Linked DNA regions of Halorientalis litorea. The protein of the gene in region 2 binds, or shares a complex with, the protein of the main gene of each other region. Links are inferred from orthologs where the notes say so. Each region holds a gene or a part of one and is shown on either strand. Other genes may lie near its edges.

What was found. Proteins that work in one complex are often made in the same cells at the same time.
Region 1: the proteins of rpl12p (region 2) and tuf are in contact, whole or in part, in a crystal structure (PDB 3WY9), measured with the Pyrococcus horikoshii proteins. The link is inferred for Halorientalis litorea from one-to-one orthologs. Residues at the interface, in WP_010886059.1 of Pyrococcus horikoshii: Glu96, Glu97, Leu100, Leu103, Ser104, Ala105, Leu106, Phe107, Gly108; in WP_010885563.1 of Pyrococcus horikoshii: Lys125, Glu126, Phe129, Arg132, Thr133, Lys165, Leu166, Thr169, Lys324, Gln326, Leu359, Ala360, Ile369, Glu372, Ile384, Ile422, Ser423, Gln425.
Region 3: the proteins of rpl12p (region 2) and MUG95_RS10125 are in contact, whole or in part, in a crystal structure (PDB 5H7L), measured with the Pyrococcus horikoshii proteins. The link is inferred for Halorientalis litorea from one-to-one orthologs. Residues at the interface, in WP_010886059.1 of Pyrococcus horikoshii: Leu100, Ala101, Gly102, Leu103, Ser104, Ala105, Leu106, Phe107, Gly108; in WP_048053510.1 of Pyrococcus horikoshii: Pro161, Met164, Met165, Phe168, Ser169, Ile172, Val195, Glu196, Phe202, Leu211, Ser212, Val213, Met216, Lys222, Phe223, Asn224.

What each region holds. Positions count from the first base shown.
Region 1 is NZ_CP095482.1:1,874,005-1,878,769, forward strand. The notes cover bases 1,894-4,765. They hold tuf (translation elongation factor EF-1 subunit alpha), read left to right. Parts: upstream 1,894-2,632; coding sequence 2,633-3,898; downstream 3,899-4,765. Other genes in these bases: MUG95_RS10155 (homoserine dehydrogenase), read left to right, coding at 1,894-2,487; rpsJ (30S ribosomal protein S10), read left to right, coding at 3,902-4,210; MUG95_RS10175 (SWIM zinc finger family protein), read left to right, coding at 4,612-4,765. Also shown: MUG95_RS10140 (CRTAC1 family protein), read right to left, coding at 1-351; MUG95_RS10145 (hypothetical protein), read left to right, coding at 490-930; MUG95_RS10150 (amino acid-binding protein), read left to right, coding at 1,013-1,537; more of MUG95_RS10155, read left to right, coding at 1,534-1,893. UniProt on the Methanocaldococcus jannaschii protein: GTP hydrolase that promotes the GTP-dependent binding of aminoacyl-tRNA to the A-site of ribosomes during protein biosynthesis.
Region 2 is NZ_CP095482.1:611,678-619,940, forward strand. What follows is about bases 3,086-6,072. They hold rpl12p (50S ribosomal protein P1), read left to right. Parts: upstream 3,086-4,395; coding sequence 4,396-4,749; downstream 4,750-6,072. Other genes in these bases: MUG95_RS03405 (50S ribosomal protein L1), read left to right, coding at 3,086-3,334; MUG95_RS03410 (50S ribosomal protein L10), read left to right, coding at 3,335-4,393; MUG95_RS03420 (sensor histidine kinase), read left to right, coding at 4,922-6,072. In the rest of the region: MUG95_RS03380 (OBG GTPase family GTP-binding protein), read right to left, coding at 1-738; MUG95_RS17005 (TrkA C-terminal domain-containing protein), read left to right, coding at 1,083-1,289; MUG95_RS03390 (VNG_1110C family protein), read left to right, coding at 1,341-1,541; MUG95_RS03395 (50S ribosomal protein L11), read left to right, coding at 1,658-2,146; MUG95_RS03400 (hypothetical protein), read left to right, coding at 2,357-2,566; more of MUG95_RS03405, read left to right, coding at 2,699-3,085; more of MUG95_RS03420, read left to right, coding at 6,073-6,913; MUG95_RS03425 (tripartite tricarboxylate transporter permease), read left to right, coding at 6,947-8,194; magnesium/cobalt transporter CorA, read right to left, coding at 8,189-8,263. UniProt on the Methanocaldococcus jannaschii protein: Forms part of the ribosomal stalk, playing a central role in the interaction of the ribosome with GTP-bound translation factors.
Region 3 is NZ_CP095482.1:1,866,254-1,871,064, reverse strand. The notes cover bases 1-2,918. They hold MUG95_RS10125 (elongation factor EF-2), read right to left. Parts: upstream 2,594-2,918; coding sequence 407-2,593; downstream 1-406. Other genes in these bases: MUG95_RS10120 (DUF5781 family protein), read left to right, coding at 2,837-2,918; MUG95_RS10130 (hypothetical protein), read right to left, coding at 4-231. Also shown: more of MUG95_RS10120, read left to right, coding at 2,919-3,586; MUG95_RS10115 (DUF6114 domain-containing protein), read right to left, coding at 3,672-4,172; MUG95_RS10110 (hypothetical protein), read right to left, coding at 4,238-4,811. UniProt on the Methanocaldococcus jannaschii protein: Catalyzes the GTP-dependent ribosomal translocation step during translation elongation.

The sequences.
Region 1 (4,765 bases), 1.3 Mb from region 2 along the record:
CCGCGAGTCGGCAACCTCTCTGAACTGGATGCCCGAGTCGCGCTGTGGCTCGGACAGTGCGTCCCAGCTCTCGATGGGGTTTGGAGTACTCGTCTGTTGGTCCTGCTGTCCGCCGTACACGCCTCCCGCGGTCGTTTGGCGACTTTGCACGCCCGTCGCACCGACCCGCGTGGTACCGGTGCCGCGGTTTTTGTCAGTGTCCGGAGTTGACGGGGCTGACGGGGCCGACCGTGTTGGTTGCCCGGTGTCAGGCGTCTCGGCGACGGGGTTGACTGCCGTGAGGACGCCGAACGTCGCGGCGACGCCGACGACGACGAGGAAGACCAACCCTGCACTCCTCCGGAACCGCATTTCCTTCCATTGTGCCGTCTGTGTGCATGAATGTTGCGGGGTGTGGAACGAACATATATGTGAACTGGTCCCGATAGCTCCGGTCGATGTCGGGCCGACGTGTATCCCGGACCGGCCTGCAGTGGTGGGTTGGGGACGATGACTGACTGGTCGCCGTTGCTGGCACGGGGTGCCGGTGTCACCCTCGTCTTCGGCGGTGCGGTGAACCTCGGGACCGGTCTGTGGCTCGCGTCGCTGACTGGCAACGATGCCGTCTGGCAGTGGCTCCTCGCTGTCGCTATCGAACGGTACGGGGAAGCGGCCACGCTCGTGAACGGGTCGCTCGTGAGTGCCGCAGTGAACGTCGGTGCCCCAGCCGTCGCGGTTCTCCTCTGTGTCGTCGCCGCGGTGGGACTGTTCGGCGGGTGGGTGGTGTTTCAGGGGGGCGGTGGTCGCTGGCCGTCCGCGGCCGCCATCGTGGGGGCAGTGAACCCGCTCGTGGTACCCGTCTCAGCCGTCGCCGTCGTCTTCCTCTTCCTCTCTGACCGGATGGGGTCCGAGACTGACCGGGCGACCCCTGACGGAGCCGCGAACGACTGAATTTTATACCCGGCCGTCCGTGAGTTGCACGCATGACCGAGGACGGTGCTGTCAACCACGGCCGACGGGGGGTGAGCCGGGCGTGAGCGACGAAGTCCACGCCTACACCATCCGGCTCGAACTGGTCGACGAACCCGGCGAACTGCTCCGGGCACTCGAACCTATCGCCAACAACGGCGGGAACCTGCTGTCCATCTTCCACGAGCGGGGCAACCTCACACCGCGGGGTCACATCCCGGTCGAGGTTGACATGGAGGCGACGCCGGAGCGGTTCGACGACATCGTCGACGCGCTCCGGGACGCCGGCGTGAACGTCATTCAGGCCGGTGCCGAACGCTACAGCGAGGAGTTGACGCTGCTGTTGGTTGGCAATCTCGTCCAGACGGACCTCTCGAACACACTCTCGCGCATTCAGGACGGCACCGACGCGTCCGTGACGGACGTGGCACTCTCGGCACCGCAGGGAACCGACAACGGTGCGAGCGCGCGACTCCGACTGGCCACCCAGAGCGGCGAGACGGCGGCGGTCCTCGACACCATCCGCGAGGTGGCCGCCGAGAAGGACCTCCGCGTCGTCGAACCCCTCACGACGGGAGGTGAGGCATGAAACTCGCCGTCGTCGGGGCCGGTGTCGTCGGACAGTCCGTCGCCGAACTGGCGGGCGAGTACGGCCACACGGTCACGGCCGTGGCCGACTCCTCGAGTGCCGTCGCCGACGCGGACGGCATCGACGTCGACGCGCTCCTCGACCGGAAACGCGAGGAGGGGCGGGTCGGGAGCGAGGCACCGGACGCCGCGCTCGACGCCGAGTACGACGCTCTCGTGGAGGCGTCACCGACGACGCTGGGCGACGCACAGCCCGGATTCGGGCACGTCCGCGCCGCGCTGGAGCGTGACCGCCACGTCGTCCTCGCCAACAAGGGGCCGGTCGCCGAACGCTACGACGACGTGCGGGAACTCGAAGCCGAGAGTGCCGGCTCGGTTCGGTTCGAGGCGACGGTCGGCGGCGCGATACCCGTCCTCTCGACTGTCGAGGACTTCGGGCCGGGGAACATCACCGCGGCGCGCGGGGTGTTGAACGGGACGGCTAACTTCGTCCTCTCGCGGATGGCTGCCGAAGGACTGGGCTACGAACACGTCCTCGCCGAGGCACAGGACATGGGCGTCGCCGAAGCCGACCCTGCCTTCGACGTGGAGGGGACCGACGCCGCGCTGAAGTGTGTCATCCTCGCCAACGTCCTCGCACAGGGCGAGCGGACCTATCGGCTGGAGGATGCCGAAGTCGAGGGCATCACCGACGTGCCGGGAAGCGCGCTCGAACTCGCGGGAGCCGACGGCCGGACCGTCAGACTCGTCGGCGAGGTGTCGGGCGACACCGTCCGGGTCGGTCCGCGGCTGGTTCCCGACGGGAGCAGCCTCGCCGTCGCTGGAACGACGAACATCGTCCAACTGGAGACGGAGCGCGCGGGACGACTCAACCTCAGCGGTCGCGGTGCCGGTGGGCCGGAGACGGCGACGGCCGTCCTCTCTGACGTGGGCCGTCTCCCCGAGCGGTAACTACCCGCCGCTGGCGGGGTCGAATCGTGTGACACTCTGTCAAAACGCAAGACGGCGGCCGGACGATGTACACGGGGTATCGAAATGGTTTTAACTGCCACCACCAAAAGAGTCCGATATAGCGCCTCTGCGCGTGAGATAATCAATGAGCGACGAACGCCACCAGAATTTGGCCATCATCGGCCACGTCGACCACGGGAAGAGCACACTGGTCGGGCGACTCCTCTACGAGACGGGGAGTGTACCCGAGCACGTCATCGAACAGCACAAGGAAGAAGCTGAAGAGAAGGGCAAGGGCGGCTTCGAGTTCGCCTACGTGATGGACAACCTCGCCGAGGAGCGAGAGCGTGGTGTCACCATCGACATCGCCCACCAAGAGTTCAGCACGGACGAGTACGAGTTCACCATCGTCGACTGTCCGGGCCACCGCGACTTCGTGAAGAACATGATCACGGGCGCGAGTCAGGCCGACAACGCCGTCCTCGTCGTGGCGGCCGACGACGGTGTCCAGCCACAGACCCGAGAGCACGTGTTCTTGGCTCGGACGCTGGGTATCGACGAACTCATCATCGGCGTCAACAAGATGGACCTCGTCGACTACGAGGAAGGCCGCTACCGCGAGACGGTCGACGAAGTCACGGAACTGCTCAAGCAGGTGCAGTTCAACCCCGACGACGCGAAGTTCATCCCGATTTCGGCGTTCGAGGGCGACAACGTCGCCGACGACTCCGACGAGACGCCGTGGTACGATGGACCGAACCTGCTCAAGGCACTCAACGACCTGCCCGCGCCGGAACCGCCGACAGACGCCGACCTGCGGCTTCCGATTCAGGACGTCTACACCATCTCCGGTATCGGGACCGTCCCGGTCGGACGTGTCGAGACGGGGACGCTCAACACGGGCGACAACGTCTCGTTCCAGCCCTCGGACGTGAGCGGCGAAGTCAAGACCATCGAGATGCACCACGAGGAAGTCCCGAGTGCCGAACCCGGTGACAACGTCGGGTTCAACGTTCGGGGCATCGGCAAGGACGACATCCGCCGCGGTGACGTCTGTGGTCCGGCCTCGGACCCGCCGAGCGTCGCCGAGACGTTCCAGGCGCAGATCGTCGTGATGCAGCACCCGTCGGTCATCACCGCGGGCTACACGCCGGTCTTCCACGCTCACACGGCACAGGTCGCCTGTACCGTCGAGTCCATCGACAAGAAGATCGACCCCTCGACCGGTGAGACCGCCGAAGAGAACCCCGACTTCATCCAGTCGGGTGACGCTGCAGTCGTCACCGTCCGACCGCAGAAACCACTCAGCATCGAACCCTCGGCCGAAATCGAGGAACTCGGCTCCTTCGCCATCCGTGACATGGGTCAGACCATCGCGGCTGGCAAGGTCCTCAGCGTCGAGGAACCCTGACGCATGCAGCAGGCTCGCGTCAGGCTGGCCGGCACGAGTCCAGAGGACTTGGACGACATCTGTGACGACGTTCGCGACATCGCGAGCAAGACGGGCGTCACGCTGAGTGGCCCCGTGCCGCTCCCGACGAAGACGCTGGAAGTTCCCGCCCGCAAGTCCCCCGACGGCGAGGGGACGGCGACGTGGGAACACTGGGAGATGCGCGTCCACAAACGCCTCATCGACATCGACGCCGACGAACGGGCGTTGCGACAGCTGATGCGCATCCAAGTTCCGAACGACGTGTCCATCGAGATTGTCCTCGAGGACTGAACTGACGTTCGGTCACACCATCGTCGGAACCCGACCGCCCCCTCACGCGCGGGGCTTTGCGGGCTCGTAGATCAGCGGTAGATCGCTTCCTTCGCAAGGAAGAGGCCCTGGGTTCAAATCCCAGCGAGTCCATCCAACCCGCGCATCGTTGCGAAGTATCCGATTTTTCGGCGGTAGCAACCTCAACAAGCGTAGTTACATCGCTCGGCACCGACGAATAAAGGCCGGTTCTGAGCGAGTGACTAACGGTTCCTATTCCACCCCTTCGCCGTCCGGCACTCACGCGAAGGAAAACGGGGGTGTCGCGGCGTGAGGTACTGCGGCAGTTGCGGTACGAAACTCGTCACGGAAACCAGTCGGGGCGGCATCCCGCGGCGGGTCTGTCCGGAGTGTGGTGAGGCATGAGCCTCCAACCCCGTCAGTGGCAGGCCAGCGAGGACGGCCCGGACCTACTCCGCGGGCCGTCCCCGCTGTCGTTCCCCGAGGACTACACGTTCTCGACATCGTGGAAGCGCGCACAGACCGAGACGGACCACGGTGGGCCGGTCAACGACG
Region 2 (8,263 bases):
GTCGGCCTTGTTGACGGCGACGATGGAGGGGAGGTACTCCCGGTTGTCCATCACGCCGTCGATGAGACGGTCGATATCCACCTGCTCGCCGATGGTCACGTCCGCGTTGACGAAGCCGTTCTCCCGGAGTACCTCCTTGATAGTCCCCTCGTCCAAATCGAGGTCGACGCTCGCAGTCACGGAGAGTCCGTCTTTCCCCTTTCGGCGGATGGAGATGCGGGGCGGTTCGGTGTCGACGCGGACCTTGTTGCGGTACAGCTCCTCGCGCAGGCGCGCGTACTGGTCTATCTCGAACACGTCGAGCATGAAGACGACGAGGTCTGCGGTCCGGACGACGGAGAGGACGGCCTGTCCGTCACCGCGCCCCTCGGCGGCCCCCTCGATGAGGCCCGGCACGTCGAGTATCTGGATGTTCGCGCCGTTGTACTGCAACATTCCGGGGTTCACGTCCAGCGTCGTGAACTCGTACTCCCCGACTTCGCTGTCGGCGTTGGTGAGGGCGTTGAGGAGCGTGGACTTGCCGACGCTCGGGAACCCGACGAGGGCGACGGTGGCGTCGCCGTGTTTCTCGACGGCGTAGCCCGGGCCGCTAGAGCCCGAGGACTGTTGCTGTTCGAGTTTCTCCTTCTTCTGTGCGAGTTTCGACTTCAGGCGGCCGATGTGTGCCTCGGTTGACTTGTTGTAGGGCGTCTCGGCGATTTCCTCCTCTATCTCACGGATTTCCTCCTCAAGCCCCATTACCGGATAGTCGGCCATCGGCACTCAAAAACGCTTTCGTTGCCCTCGGTCGGCACCGAAACCGATGCCGGGCGAGGAATTTTAAGACGAGTCTGACAATCACCGGTGCATGCTCGGACCGGTCAATGGACGGCGCGGTCAGGAGTCCCGTTCGGTGAATTGGAGGGGTCGGCGTGAGTAGCCACGGCGAGCGTACCCCCGAGGCCACGCTCGGCCTGCTGGACGCTACGATGATCGGAATGGGGGCGATGATCGGTGCCGGAATCTTCGTTCTCACGGGGCTTGCGGCCGAAGTCGTCGGCGGTGCCGTACAGACCATCGCCGACGTCGTCGGTGACCTCGAAGTGTTCGAGATACGCGTCGCCGACGGCGCGCCCGCCGCGAACAAACGACTCGCGGACATCGCCCTGCCCGCCGGGTCACTCGTCGTCTCCGGCGACGACGGAAACCGTATCGCCCGGCCGGACACGACGCTCGACCCGGGCAAGCGGTACGTCGTCGCGGTAGAACCGGCCGTCACCGAGGAGGTAATGAACCTCTTTCGTGGGTGACGCTACCGGGTTCCGACACACCTATACGACGAGATGCCCTGACAAAGAACGATGACAAGCGCGGCGATGCTACGCGACAGCACGCAGATTCTGCTTCCGGAGAGCGTGCTGGGCGACCTCCGGAACGACCTCGAAGAGCGGTTCACGCTCACCATTCTGACCGACGAGTCCGAGGTGCGAATCGTCGGGAGTCCGGTCGAGATAAAGGACGCGAGCGAGTTCCTCGCCCGCAACGGCATCTCGGTACAGTAGTCGCCGCGCAGACGCCGTCCCGGGCGGTTACGGCGTCCTCGCGGACCGTGTGGGGGAGAGACACGGGCCGGCCGGGAAAGCAATTCTTAAATCCGCGCCGCTTCGTTTGGTGAAACATGGCTGGAACCATCGAGGTACTCGTCCCCGGCGGGCAGGCCAACCCCGGCCCGCCGCTCGGCCCCGAACTCGGGCCGACGCCCGTGGACGTACAGGCAGTTGTCGAGGATATCAACGACCAGACCGCCGCCTTCGACGGGACGGAGGTCCCCGTCACCGTCGAGTACGAGGACGACGGCTCCTTCGAGATAGAGGTCGGCGTCCCGCCGACGGCCGAACTCGTCAAGGACGAGGCCGGATTCGAGACGGGAAGCGGCGAACCCCAGGAGAACTTCGTCGCCGACCTCACGGCCGAGCAGGTCAAGCAGATCGCCGAGCAGAAGCACCCGGACCTGCTCTCCTACGACCTCAAGAACGCCGCGAAGGAAGTCGTCGGCACCTGCACCTCGCTCGGCGTCACCATCGAGGGGAACAACCCCCGCGAGTTCAAGGAGCGCGTCGACGAGGGCGAGTACGACGACGTGTTCGCCGACGAAGCGACCGCGTAGGTCGCTTCGAGGCAAACACTCGCAAAACGAACATGATGGGTTTTGCGGTGTGTTCGCGGCCGAAGCGACCGCGTAGTCCGCGGACGGTCGTACAGAAGAAGCACCGTTTTCCTGCGTCGTGGTGTCGACGCCGGTAGCCGACGACTGGTAACGAAACCGAACGCCATCGTTCCCGGTTATTTTGTGCCCACAAATGCGTACATGACAACAATGTCTGCCATCCAGGGACTCTTGCAGCGGGCACGAATCGAGTCGGGGAGTCGCCGTGCCGTCATCGGCGGTGTGTCGGGCGGGACGGCCGCGCTGATTGCGTTCGGAACGGTCGACGGGTTGTTGACACAGGCGGCAGTAACTGGGGGACTGACGTTCGTTTTCATCGTCGTAGCGGGGCTGGGTTACAGCGCTGTCGGTGGTAAGTGACGGACGGCAAGTGGCCCGCCTCTCTGGGCGGTTCGACGGTTTTAAGTGTCAGACTGGCCTCCCACCGGACGAGACAGGCCTCGCCTGTTTCACTAATCCGTAGGAGCCATTGGCGTACTACGGAGGTGAACAATGGCAGATCAGGACATAGAGCAAGCGGTAACTCGCGCACTAGAGGAGGCACCGCCACGGAACTTCCGTGAGACGGTCGACCTCGCTATCAACCTGCGCGACCTCGATTTGAACGACCCGTCGAACCGTGTCGATACGGGTGTCGTTCTCCCCGAAGGCACGGGCCAAGAGACGAGCATCGTCGTCTTCGCGGAGGGTGAGACAGCCATCCGCGCAGAGGACGTTGCCGACGACGTGCTCGACGGGAACGAACTCGAAGAACTGGGCGACGACGACGAGGCCAAGGACCTCGCCGACGAGACCGACTTCTTCATCGCGGAGCAGAACATGATGCAGGACATCGGTCGCTACCTCGGGACGGTCCTCGGCCCGCGCGGGAAGATGCCGACCCCGCTCGACCCCGACGACGACGTGGTCGAAGTCGTCGAACGCATGAAAAACACAGTGCAGCTCCGCAGCAAGGAGCGGCGGACGTTCCACACGCGCGTCGGCGCGGAGGACATGGACGCCGAAGCCATCGCGGACAACATCGACGTCATCGTCCGGCGGCTGCACGCCGAGTTGGAGAAGGGACCGCTCAACATCGACTCGGTGTTCGTCAAGACCACGATGGGTCCCGCAGTGGAGGTCGCGTAAATGAGCGCAGAACGTAAGACCGAGACGATTCCGCAGTGGAAACAGGAGGAGGTCGACGACCTCGTCGACACGCTCGAATCCTACGACTCCGTGGGTATCGTCGCCATCGCTGGCATTCCGAGCCGACAGCTACAGGCGATGCGCCGGAACCTCCACGGGACGGCCGAACTGCGCGTGAGCCGGAACACGCTCATGACGCGGGCACTCGACGAAGTCGACGAGGGCCTCGAAGACCTGACCGAGTACATCGGCGGGCAGGTCGGACTCATCGGGACGGACGCGAACCCGTTCTCGCTGTACCAGCAGCTCGAAGAGTCCAAGACGTCGGCCCCCATCAACGACGGCGAAGTCGCGCCCAACGACATCGTCATCCCCGAGGGCGACACCGGGATGGACCCCGGACAGTTCGTCGGTGAACTGCAAGCCGTCGGTGCGGACGCCCGCATTCAGGACGGCTCCATCGTCGTCCTCGAAGACTCGACGGTGCTCGAAGCGGGCGGCGTGGTGGACGACCAGCTCGCTGGCGTCCTCAGCGAACTCGGTATCGAACCCAAAGAGGTCGGACTCGACCTGCAGGCCGTCTTCGCGGACGGCGTGCTGTTCGAGCCCGAGGAACTCGAACTCGATGTCGAGGCCTACGAGGCCGACATCCGGGCGGCCGCCGGACAGGCCCGGAACCTCTCGGTCAACGCCGCCTACCCGACGACGGCGACGGCCCCGACACTGCTGGCCAAGGCCAGCGGCGAGGCCAAGTCCGTCGCCCTACAGGCCGCAATCGAGGACGAGGCAGTCATGCCCGACCTCCTGAGCAAGGCCGACGGACAGGTGCGGGCACTCGCGGCGCAGATAGACGACCCCGACGCACTCCCCGAAGAGTTGCAGGGAGTCGAGACACCCGAACCGGACGCGGAACCGGCAGCGGGTGACGAGGAACAGACTGACGAAGACGACGCGGACGACGCCGAGGAGAGCGACGCCGACGACGCCGAGGAGAGCGACGCCGACGAGGACGACGGCGGCGACGGTGGCGACGCCCTCGGAGACATGTTCGGAGACTAACAATGGAATACGTTTACGCAGCACTCATCCTGAACGAGACTGGCACCGAAATCAACGAAGACAACCTGACCGACGTTCTCGACGCCGCGGGCGTCGACGTGGAGGAGTCCCGCGTCAAGGCCCTCGTCGCGGCACTCGAGGACATCGACATCGAGGACGCCGTGGCGGAGGCCGCGGCCGTCCCCGCGGGCGGCGCGGCCGCATCCGCTGGTGGCGAGGCCGAAGGCGAACTCGAAGAGGCCGACGAAGGCGGCGACGACGAGGACGAAGGCGGCGACGAAGCAGAGGCCGACGAAGGCGGCGACGACGAGGACGAAGGCGACGGCGGCGAAGGCCTCGGCGAACTGTTCGGCTGACGCCACACCTCTCCCATTATTTGTACGCGCCACGGGGCGACAGCGACGGCGGCGTCGCGGTACTGGCGTGAATCCGTGTGCTTTACACTCGCAACGGCCCGTTTTGGAATCAGATATGATACCAATGGGCATAGTTTACGGAGTGTGGCATTCAATCGTGCGGTAGAGACGCATGCTCCAGTCGACGCCCTACACCGTGCCGTTGGCCCTCGTCGTGCTGTTGGGCGTGGCTGGGGCCGCGTTGACGTGGCGAAAGAGTGAGAGTGCGGCGGAGCGGTGGTTCGTCGCCATCGAGTTGTCGATGGCAGTGTGGGCTAGCGTTCACCTCCTCACCGTCTCGGCGGTATCGCTCCCGACCAAAGAGCGGATTCTCGTGGTCGGGTTACCGCTGTTGCTGTTTCTCCCGATTAGCCTTCTCGGGTTCACCCTCCACTACACGGGCCGGAATCACTGGGTGACCCGTCGGACGCTGGCTGGACTGTTACTCCTCCCGGCGGTGAGTGCTGCCAGTGCGACGACGAACAGTTACCACGGCCTCTACTACGCGAACGTGCGGCTCGTGGACCACGGTCAGTACACCGTGGCCTCGTTCGAGTGGCGACCGGCCTCGACCGCTCTGATCGTTCTCTCGTGGGTAATTATCCTCGCGTGTATCGGAATGTTGTTCGAGAAGTTCCGTCGGTCACGCAACGTCTACCGGAAGTTGAGCTTCATCCTGCTGGTGTCGTTCGGTGTGATGTGGTTGGCGAACGTGGCGAGTTTCGTCGGGCTGAGTCCGTTTCCACACTTCACGCTGTTGCCGCTCACGTTCCTCGCGTTCGGGTCCATCGCGCTTCTGACGACGGCGAACGTGCGGTTCGTTCGGGCGATTCCGCTCGAACGGCTCCTTTCGGCCGTGAGTACCCGCTTCGGGGGCGTAGTCGTCATGGCCCGTGATTTCATCGTCGAGGAGATCGACAACGGCGTCATCGTTCTCGACACCGACGGCGTCGTCGTCGACATCAACACGACGGCAAAGGAGATACTGGGCGTCGACCGACCGGTCGGCCAGCGGATTTCCACGGTGGTGGACTTCGACGCCATCCGCAAGGAGGGGACGCTCGTCGTGGCACTCCGGAACGACTTACAGGTAGACGACCTACGCGACGAGTTGTGGGTCGACACGGACGGGGGAAAACGGTGTTACGACGTGAGCGTCTCTGCGGTGACTGACGGCGACGACGCCACTGGACGGGTGGTCCTCATACACGACATCACCGACCAGAAACGCCGTGAGGAGCAACTGCGCGAGCGCGAGCGGACGCTCCAGCAACGGACGACGGACCTCGAACAGCGGAGCCAACAACTCGAACATCAGAACGAACAACTCGACCAGTTCGCGAGCATCGTCTCTCACGACCTCCGGAATCCCCTGAACGTCGCCAGCGGACACGCGGAACTGCTCGCCGCCGAGGTGGAGACGACCGACGAAGTAGACTCCGAACACGTGGCGCGTATCGTCGAGGCACACGAACGGATGGGCGACATCATCGACGACGCGCTGGAGTTGGCCCGACAGGGGAAGGCAATCACGGAGACGGAGTCGGTCGAACTCGCCGGTCTCGCGGCCGAGGCGTGGGAGAACGTCGGGACCGACGGGTCGACACTCGTCGTGGAGACAGACCGCACAGTCGGGGCCGACCGGGACCGACTGCTCAACGTCTTCGAGAACCTGTTTCGAAACAGTGTCGAGCATGGCTCGACGGGCAGTCGGCACTCGTCGAGTGCTGGCGACACCGTCGAACACGCTGCGGACGGCGAGTCAGAGCCGAGGAAAACTGAAGACGGGGCGACGGAGGAGGCGTCGGTACCGGCGGCCGACGGCGTGACCGTAACCGTCGGGGACACCGGCGACGGGTTCTACGTCGCGGACGATGGTGACGGCATTCCCGAAGACAAGCGCGACGACGTCCTTGAGCAGGGCTACACGACCAGCGGCGACGGGACCGGTCTCGGCCTCGCAATCGTCGACGACATCGCACGGGCACACGGCTGGACCGTCTCGGTGACTGAGAGTGTGGACGGAGGGGCACGCTTCGAGTTCGCCGGCGTCGAACCACCCGGTGAGACGGTCGGGCACACCCAAGAGTCCGCGTCGTCCACGAGGGATGCGTTCGAGCCGTAAGTTCAAGTCGGATGCCGGGACCACCCCGGCACGATGGGGTGGAGTGTCCTCGGGACGCGCGTGGCTGTCGCGCCGGAAGCGGCCGCGCTCGCACTCGGGTTCGTCTGCGGGGGGGTCCTCCTCGGCACCGTTTCGGGCCTCGTGCCGGGCCTGCACGCGAACAACATGGCACTGTTGCTGGCGGCCGGTGTGGCGGCAGTACCCGGGCCGCCGCGACTCGTCGGCGCGGCCATGCTCGCCGCCGGGACGGTCCACACCTTCCTCGACGTCGTGCCCGCGCTGGCACTCGGGGTCCCCGACCCGGCGATGGCCGCCAGTTCCCTCCCCGGTCACGAGTTGGTGCTGGCTGGCCGCGGCCGGGAAGCACTCAGGCTGTCGGCACTCGGGAGCGGACTGGCCGTCGTCCTCGCGGTACCGCTCGCGGTGCCGATAACCGAACTCGTCACCGCCGTCTACCCGACGGTTCGGGCACACCTCCCGGCGGTGCTGGCCGGCGTCTGCGTCCTGCTGGTCACGACCGAAGGGACCTACCGGGCGAAGGTCGGCGCGGCAGTCGGTCTCGTCGCGAGCGGCGCGTTGGGACTGGTCACGCTCGACTCGAATCCGTCGGGATTGGTCGACGCTGGCGGAATGTTGGCACCGCTGTTCGCGGGGTTGTTCGGCGCGCCGGTGTTGGTGGAGGCACTCGGGGGTGGTGGCGTCCCGGCGCAGGACGACGCGACGGTCGCACTCTCCCGGTCCGCCGTCGGCGGACTGTCGCTGTTGGGGACCGTCTCTGGCGCGCTCGTCGGGTTCGTCCCCGGCGTCTCCAGCGGCGTCGCCGGGACGGGCGCGTTGCTCGCCGTCCCGTATCGCTACGGTGCGCGCGGATTCGTCGTCACGACCAGCGGCGTCAACACGGCGAACACGATTTTCGCGCTGTTCGCACTCCATGCACTGGGGTCGCCTCGGACCGGCGTCCTCGTCGCCGCCGAAGCGGCGGGTGTCCCGATGGCACTCCCGCTGTTGCTCGCCAGTGTCGCGTTCGCGGCGGCAGTCGGGTTCGTCCTCGTCGTGGTCCTCGGCGACCGCTACCTCCGTGTCGTGGGCCGCGTGGACTACACCGCCCTCTCGGTTGCGGTCCTCTGTCTCTTGGCGGGCGTGTCGTTCGTGTTCGCCGGACCGCTCGGCATCGCGGTGTACGGCGTCGCCGGGGTGGTCGGCCTCGTTCCCCAGCGGTTCGGTGCCAGACGGGTGAACCTGATGGGCGTACTGCTCGTCCCGCTGAGTACTGGCCTATAAGTATCCTCGGCGGCGGAAGTAGGCGAGCATCCCGACGCCGAGCAGCGCCATCCCGACCATGACGGCCGG
Region 3 (4,811 bases), 1.3 Mb from region 2 along the record:
GGTCTACGGCAGCACACGCTCGTACACCGCGTCTATCCGCGCGTTTATCGCCTCGCCCTGTTCGGGTGTCGTACCCCACGGGTTCCGCGAGAAGTAGTACATGCTGGCGAGGATGACGCCGACAGTCACCGGGAGTTGCTGGTCGGCGACGACGGTCCCCAGAAGGAACGTCGTGAGGCCAGCGATGAGACCACCGATGACGATGTCCAGTACCTGCGAGAGGAACGACATACCTAGCGTTGGTGGCGGTCGCTCCTAAATCTGGTCAAACGAAGCGAGCGAGCGTCCGCGTGCCGGCGGCGCGATGTTCACGTGACCGGATGAAACGAGGCCGCAGACGTTTTTGCAGTCGAGGTGCTCGCAGGCGGCGAAATCGCCGAGGATACCCCCGGCTGGAAACCGTGGATTAGAAGTAGTCGATAGCCTCGTGCAGTTCCGACTTCATGCCCTTCCGCTCGCGGATTTCGCCGATCTGTTCGGGCTGGAGGTTGTCGGCCATGACCTGGAACCCGGCGTTCTCGGTGTTCCACGACGCACGGCCTTCCGTGGCCGAGCGGATGTCACTGGAGAAGCCGATCATCTCCTCGACGGGCGCGATGCCCTCGACGACCATCAGGTCGCCCTCTTGGTACATGTCGTCGACGCGGCCACGACGGCCCTGAATCTCGCCGGAGGCCGCACCCATGTGGTCGTTGGGCACGTCGATACGGACCTCCTGAATCGGTTCGAGCAGGCGGATTTCGGCGTCGATGAGCGCGTTGTGGACGGCCTCCCGAACTGCGGGGATGACCTGTGCCGGTCCGCGGTGGATGGCGTCCTCGTGGAGACGGGCGTCGTGCAGGCGGATGAGCGCGCCCTGCACTGGTTCGGCGGCCAGCGGCCCGTCGTTGAGTGCCTCTTCGAGGCCCTCGATGACGAGTTCCATCGTCTCGTTGAGATGCTGAATCCCCTTCGTGTCGTCGATGAGGATGTTGGTGTTGTGGATGTGCTCGACCTCTTGGGCCGCGTCCTTGTCGAGGCCAGCCTCCATCAGTGCCTCGCGGCGTTCGAGTTCGGGCATGTCCATCGACGCGTCGCCGAGTTTGATGGTCTCGACGACGTCGTCGTCGAGGGGTTCGATGGAGATGTAGAACCGGTTGTGGCGGTTCGGCGAGATGCCCTCGACTTCACGGGAGGGCTGTTGCGGTGCCTCCCGGAAGACGACGATAGGTTCGCCGGTGTGGACCGGGATGCCCTGGTTGCGCTCGATGCGCTGGGTGATGACTTCGAGGTGGAGTTCACCCTGCCCGGAGATGAGGTGTTCGCCGGTGTCCTCGTTGATTTCGATTTGGATGGTCGGGTCCTCCTTGGAGACTTGCTGGAGCGTCTCGATGAGTTTCGGCAGGTCGTCCATCCGCTGTGCCTCGACGGACTTCGTGATGACCGGCTCCGAGATGTGTTCGATGGACTCGAACGGCGTCATTTCGACGCTGGAGACGGTCGAACCGGCGATGGCGTCCTTGAGGCCGGTGACGGCCGCGATGTTCCCGGCGGGCACGCGGTCGACTTCCTCGCGTTCGCCACCCATGTAGATGCCGACGCTCTGGATGCGGTTCTTGCCCGCAGTTCCGGAGACGTACAGCTCTTGGCCCTTCTCGATGGTGCCGGAGAAGACACGGCCGGCGGCGATTTCCCCGGCGTGGGGGTCGACGCCGATGTCGGTGACCATCAGGACGACTTCGCCGTCCTCGTCGACCAGCCGCATCGTGTCGGCGAGGTCGGAGTCGGCGTCGCCACGCCAGACGCGCGGGATGCGCATCGGCTGGGCGTCGATGGGGTTCGGGAAGTGCTCACAGACCATGTCGAGCACCACGTCCGCGAGCGGCGTCCGCTCGTGGAGTTCCTGCCGCTTGTCTGCCTGTTCGAGGTCGATGATGTCGCCGAAGTCCATGCCGGTGCGCTGCATCGACGGCATGGAGACCCCCCACTTGTAGAGCGCGGACCCGAAGCCGACGGTGCCGTCCTCGACGGAGACAGTCCAGTCGTCGATGTCGTCCATCTCCTCGGTCATCCCGCGGATGAGGTCGTTCACGTCGCGGATGACCGCGGTCAGCCGTTCCTGCATCTCCTGTGGCCCCTCTTCGAGTTCGGAGATGAGGCGGTCGACCTTGTTGATGAACAGCGCGGGCTTGACACCCTCGCGGAGTGCCTGCCGCAGCACCGTCTCGGTCTGTGGCATCGCGCCCTCGACTGCGTCCACGACCACCAGCGCGCCGTCGACGGCACGCATCGCGCGGGTCACGTCGCCCCCGAAGTCGACGTGGCCGGGCGTGTCGATGAGGTTGATGAGGTGGTTCGTGTCCTCGTACTCGTGGGTCATCGAGACGTTCGCGGCGTCGATGGTGATACCGCGTTCCTGCTCGTCCTCCTCGGTGTCCATCGCCAACTGCTCGCCGGCCGTCTCGTCGGAAATCATGCCCGCACCGGCCAGCAGGTTGTCCGTCAGTGTCGTCTTGCCGTGGTCGACGTGAGCGGCGATGGCGATGTTCCGGATGTTCTCCGGCACGTCCATCAGCCGTTCACACTCCTGTACGATTTTCTTGCGTCGGCCCATTATACTCCCTCTTATCGCAAGCAGGGTCAAAAGTCACGTGGTTTGCCCCGGGGAGAGCGGCCGCCACAGAACGGTACTCAGCAGCGGACGTGTACGGGAACGCGAGCGATTTCGGACAGTCACCCGAAGCCAGCCCCGGCGAACTCCGGACCGTCCGACTCGGCGCGGCGGGGGTAGGTGCCCGGCCCGTCCGTTCCTGACCGGCGCAAAGGTCATACTCTGCTAACCCTTGCCATATAACATATGGATGTACGCGTGCAGGATGCCGGACCGACGGAGCCGTTCCTCTCGGCAGGGGACCTCTTCGAGACAGAGTACCGGCTCGACCGTCCCGTGACGGTACACGTCCACGACAGCCCCGACGAACGGACGTGGACCGGCCACACCGACGAGGCACACCACCTCCACATCTCCCGGCAAGCCGCCAGCAGCGCGATGGCCCGCGAACTCGCGCTCCACGAGTACGCGCACATGCACCGCAACGAACAGCACCACCCCTCACATACCCAATCGACCGAGGAGGCCCTCTATCTGGCACTCGCGGGACGGACCGTCGAACAGCGGAAGCTCACGCACTGCTACCAGATAGCGAACCACATGAAAGACATCTACGCCGACGACATCACGCTCTCTGTGGCTCCCGCCGACAAACTCGTCGCCTTCCTCGAATCGAGTCTGGCCACGGCAGTCGCGGACCGCCCGAACAGTCCGGCGACGTGGACGCGGCGGACGCCCGCGTCTGACCCGGAAATCACCGCCGTCAACGCCGCGTTCGCGCTCGCGCTGGTCGAACGCCACGACCTCGTCGACGACGACCACCGCCTCTACGACCTCGCACACGCCGCCGCCGAGGACGCCCCGAACGTCGGGTTCGAGGAGTTCCGACGACGGTTCCGCTCGCTCGCCCGCGACCCCGGCGAGAGCGAGTACCGGAAGGCACTCGTCGACGTGACGCGAGAGTACGCACTCGGCGGCGAACCGGCCGCCGACTGACGCCGCGTCCGTCACACGCAGCCGTGGCTGTGCGGACAGCCACGAACGCACACGCGGAGCGCGAAAAGGGTCGGTCGCCGCCGCGTCAGGAGTCGCCTTCCCAACTGAACTGCACCTCGTCGGACGGGTCGGTGGCCGTCTCCGTCTCGAACGTCGTCTGTTCCTCGGGTTGATTCCACGCGAGACAGAGGTTCCCGCCGAAGACGCCGATGAACATCCCGACGAGGTACCCGCCGAGCGCGCCGATGAGCGAGAGGAGCGAGAACACGATACCGGCGATGCCGAAGTAGCGCGCGAGGTCGGGGCGTGAGAGCGCGAACGCACCCGAGAGGAACATCCCGACTGCAAAGAGGAGTCCCGCGACGGTCCACCACGAACCGATGAGCGCGAGTTCCAGCGAGAACTGAATCGGTGCCCACGCCGTCAGCAGTCCGGCGAACATGAGGAGCGCGCCGCCCCAGAACGGCCGGTCCTCGCGCCACTCGTTGAACCGGTCGGTCCTCGCGAAAATCCGCCGCTGTATCGGCTCCGGGAACAGCCCCACCACGAACAGCCCCGCCTGAACGAATCTCGATCTGAGAGACATGTGTCTGTGGTATGTGTGTGCGTGTACTAAAAAAGCGAAGGTGGTCAGTTAGCAGTCAGCCGAACTTACGCACCGCGGTCGTTCGGCGCGCCGCCAACGTTGTAGGTACCATCGTCGTCTCCGTCGTACCAGACTTCGACGCCGAGGTTGTTCAGCGTAATCTGGCTGGTGACGAGGTACGCAGCCTGGATGTTAGCGTTCTCTAGGTAGACAGCAGCGTTGCTGGACGTACCCTGGGTCAGGCCGGACTGGGAACCGGTCAGGTCACTGACCGCGGCCTCCGAGTCGCTGGCGAGCCGGAAGTCCTGGTTCACGCTCTTGTTGGCCTTCAGCGTGAATGCGTTGTTGAGGTCGTTCGTGCTCTCCTCGTAGATGGTCAGGCCACTGAACGCACCAACGTCAGCTGACAGCGCGGGCGTTTTCAGGAGGATCGAATCGGCCGTGACCGTGTCGTTGGACGCGACGACAATCGACAGGTTGCCGCTGAGGCCACCATTATTGTTAGTGAGCTCACTAACGTCGATTTCCTTGACCAGCGCGAAGCCGGTAATCGTCGCGTTGTCCAGCTCGTTGACTGCCATCGGGTAATTGTCAGTTGTGGCCACGTCTCCGGAGTTCGAAGTCTGCGCGGAACCCGGG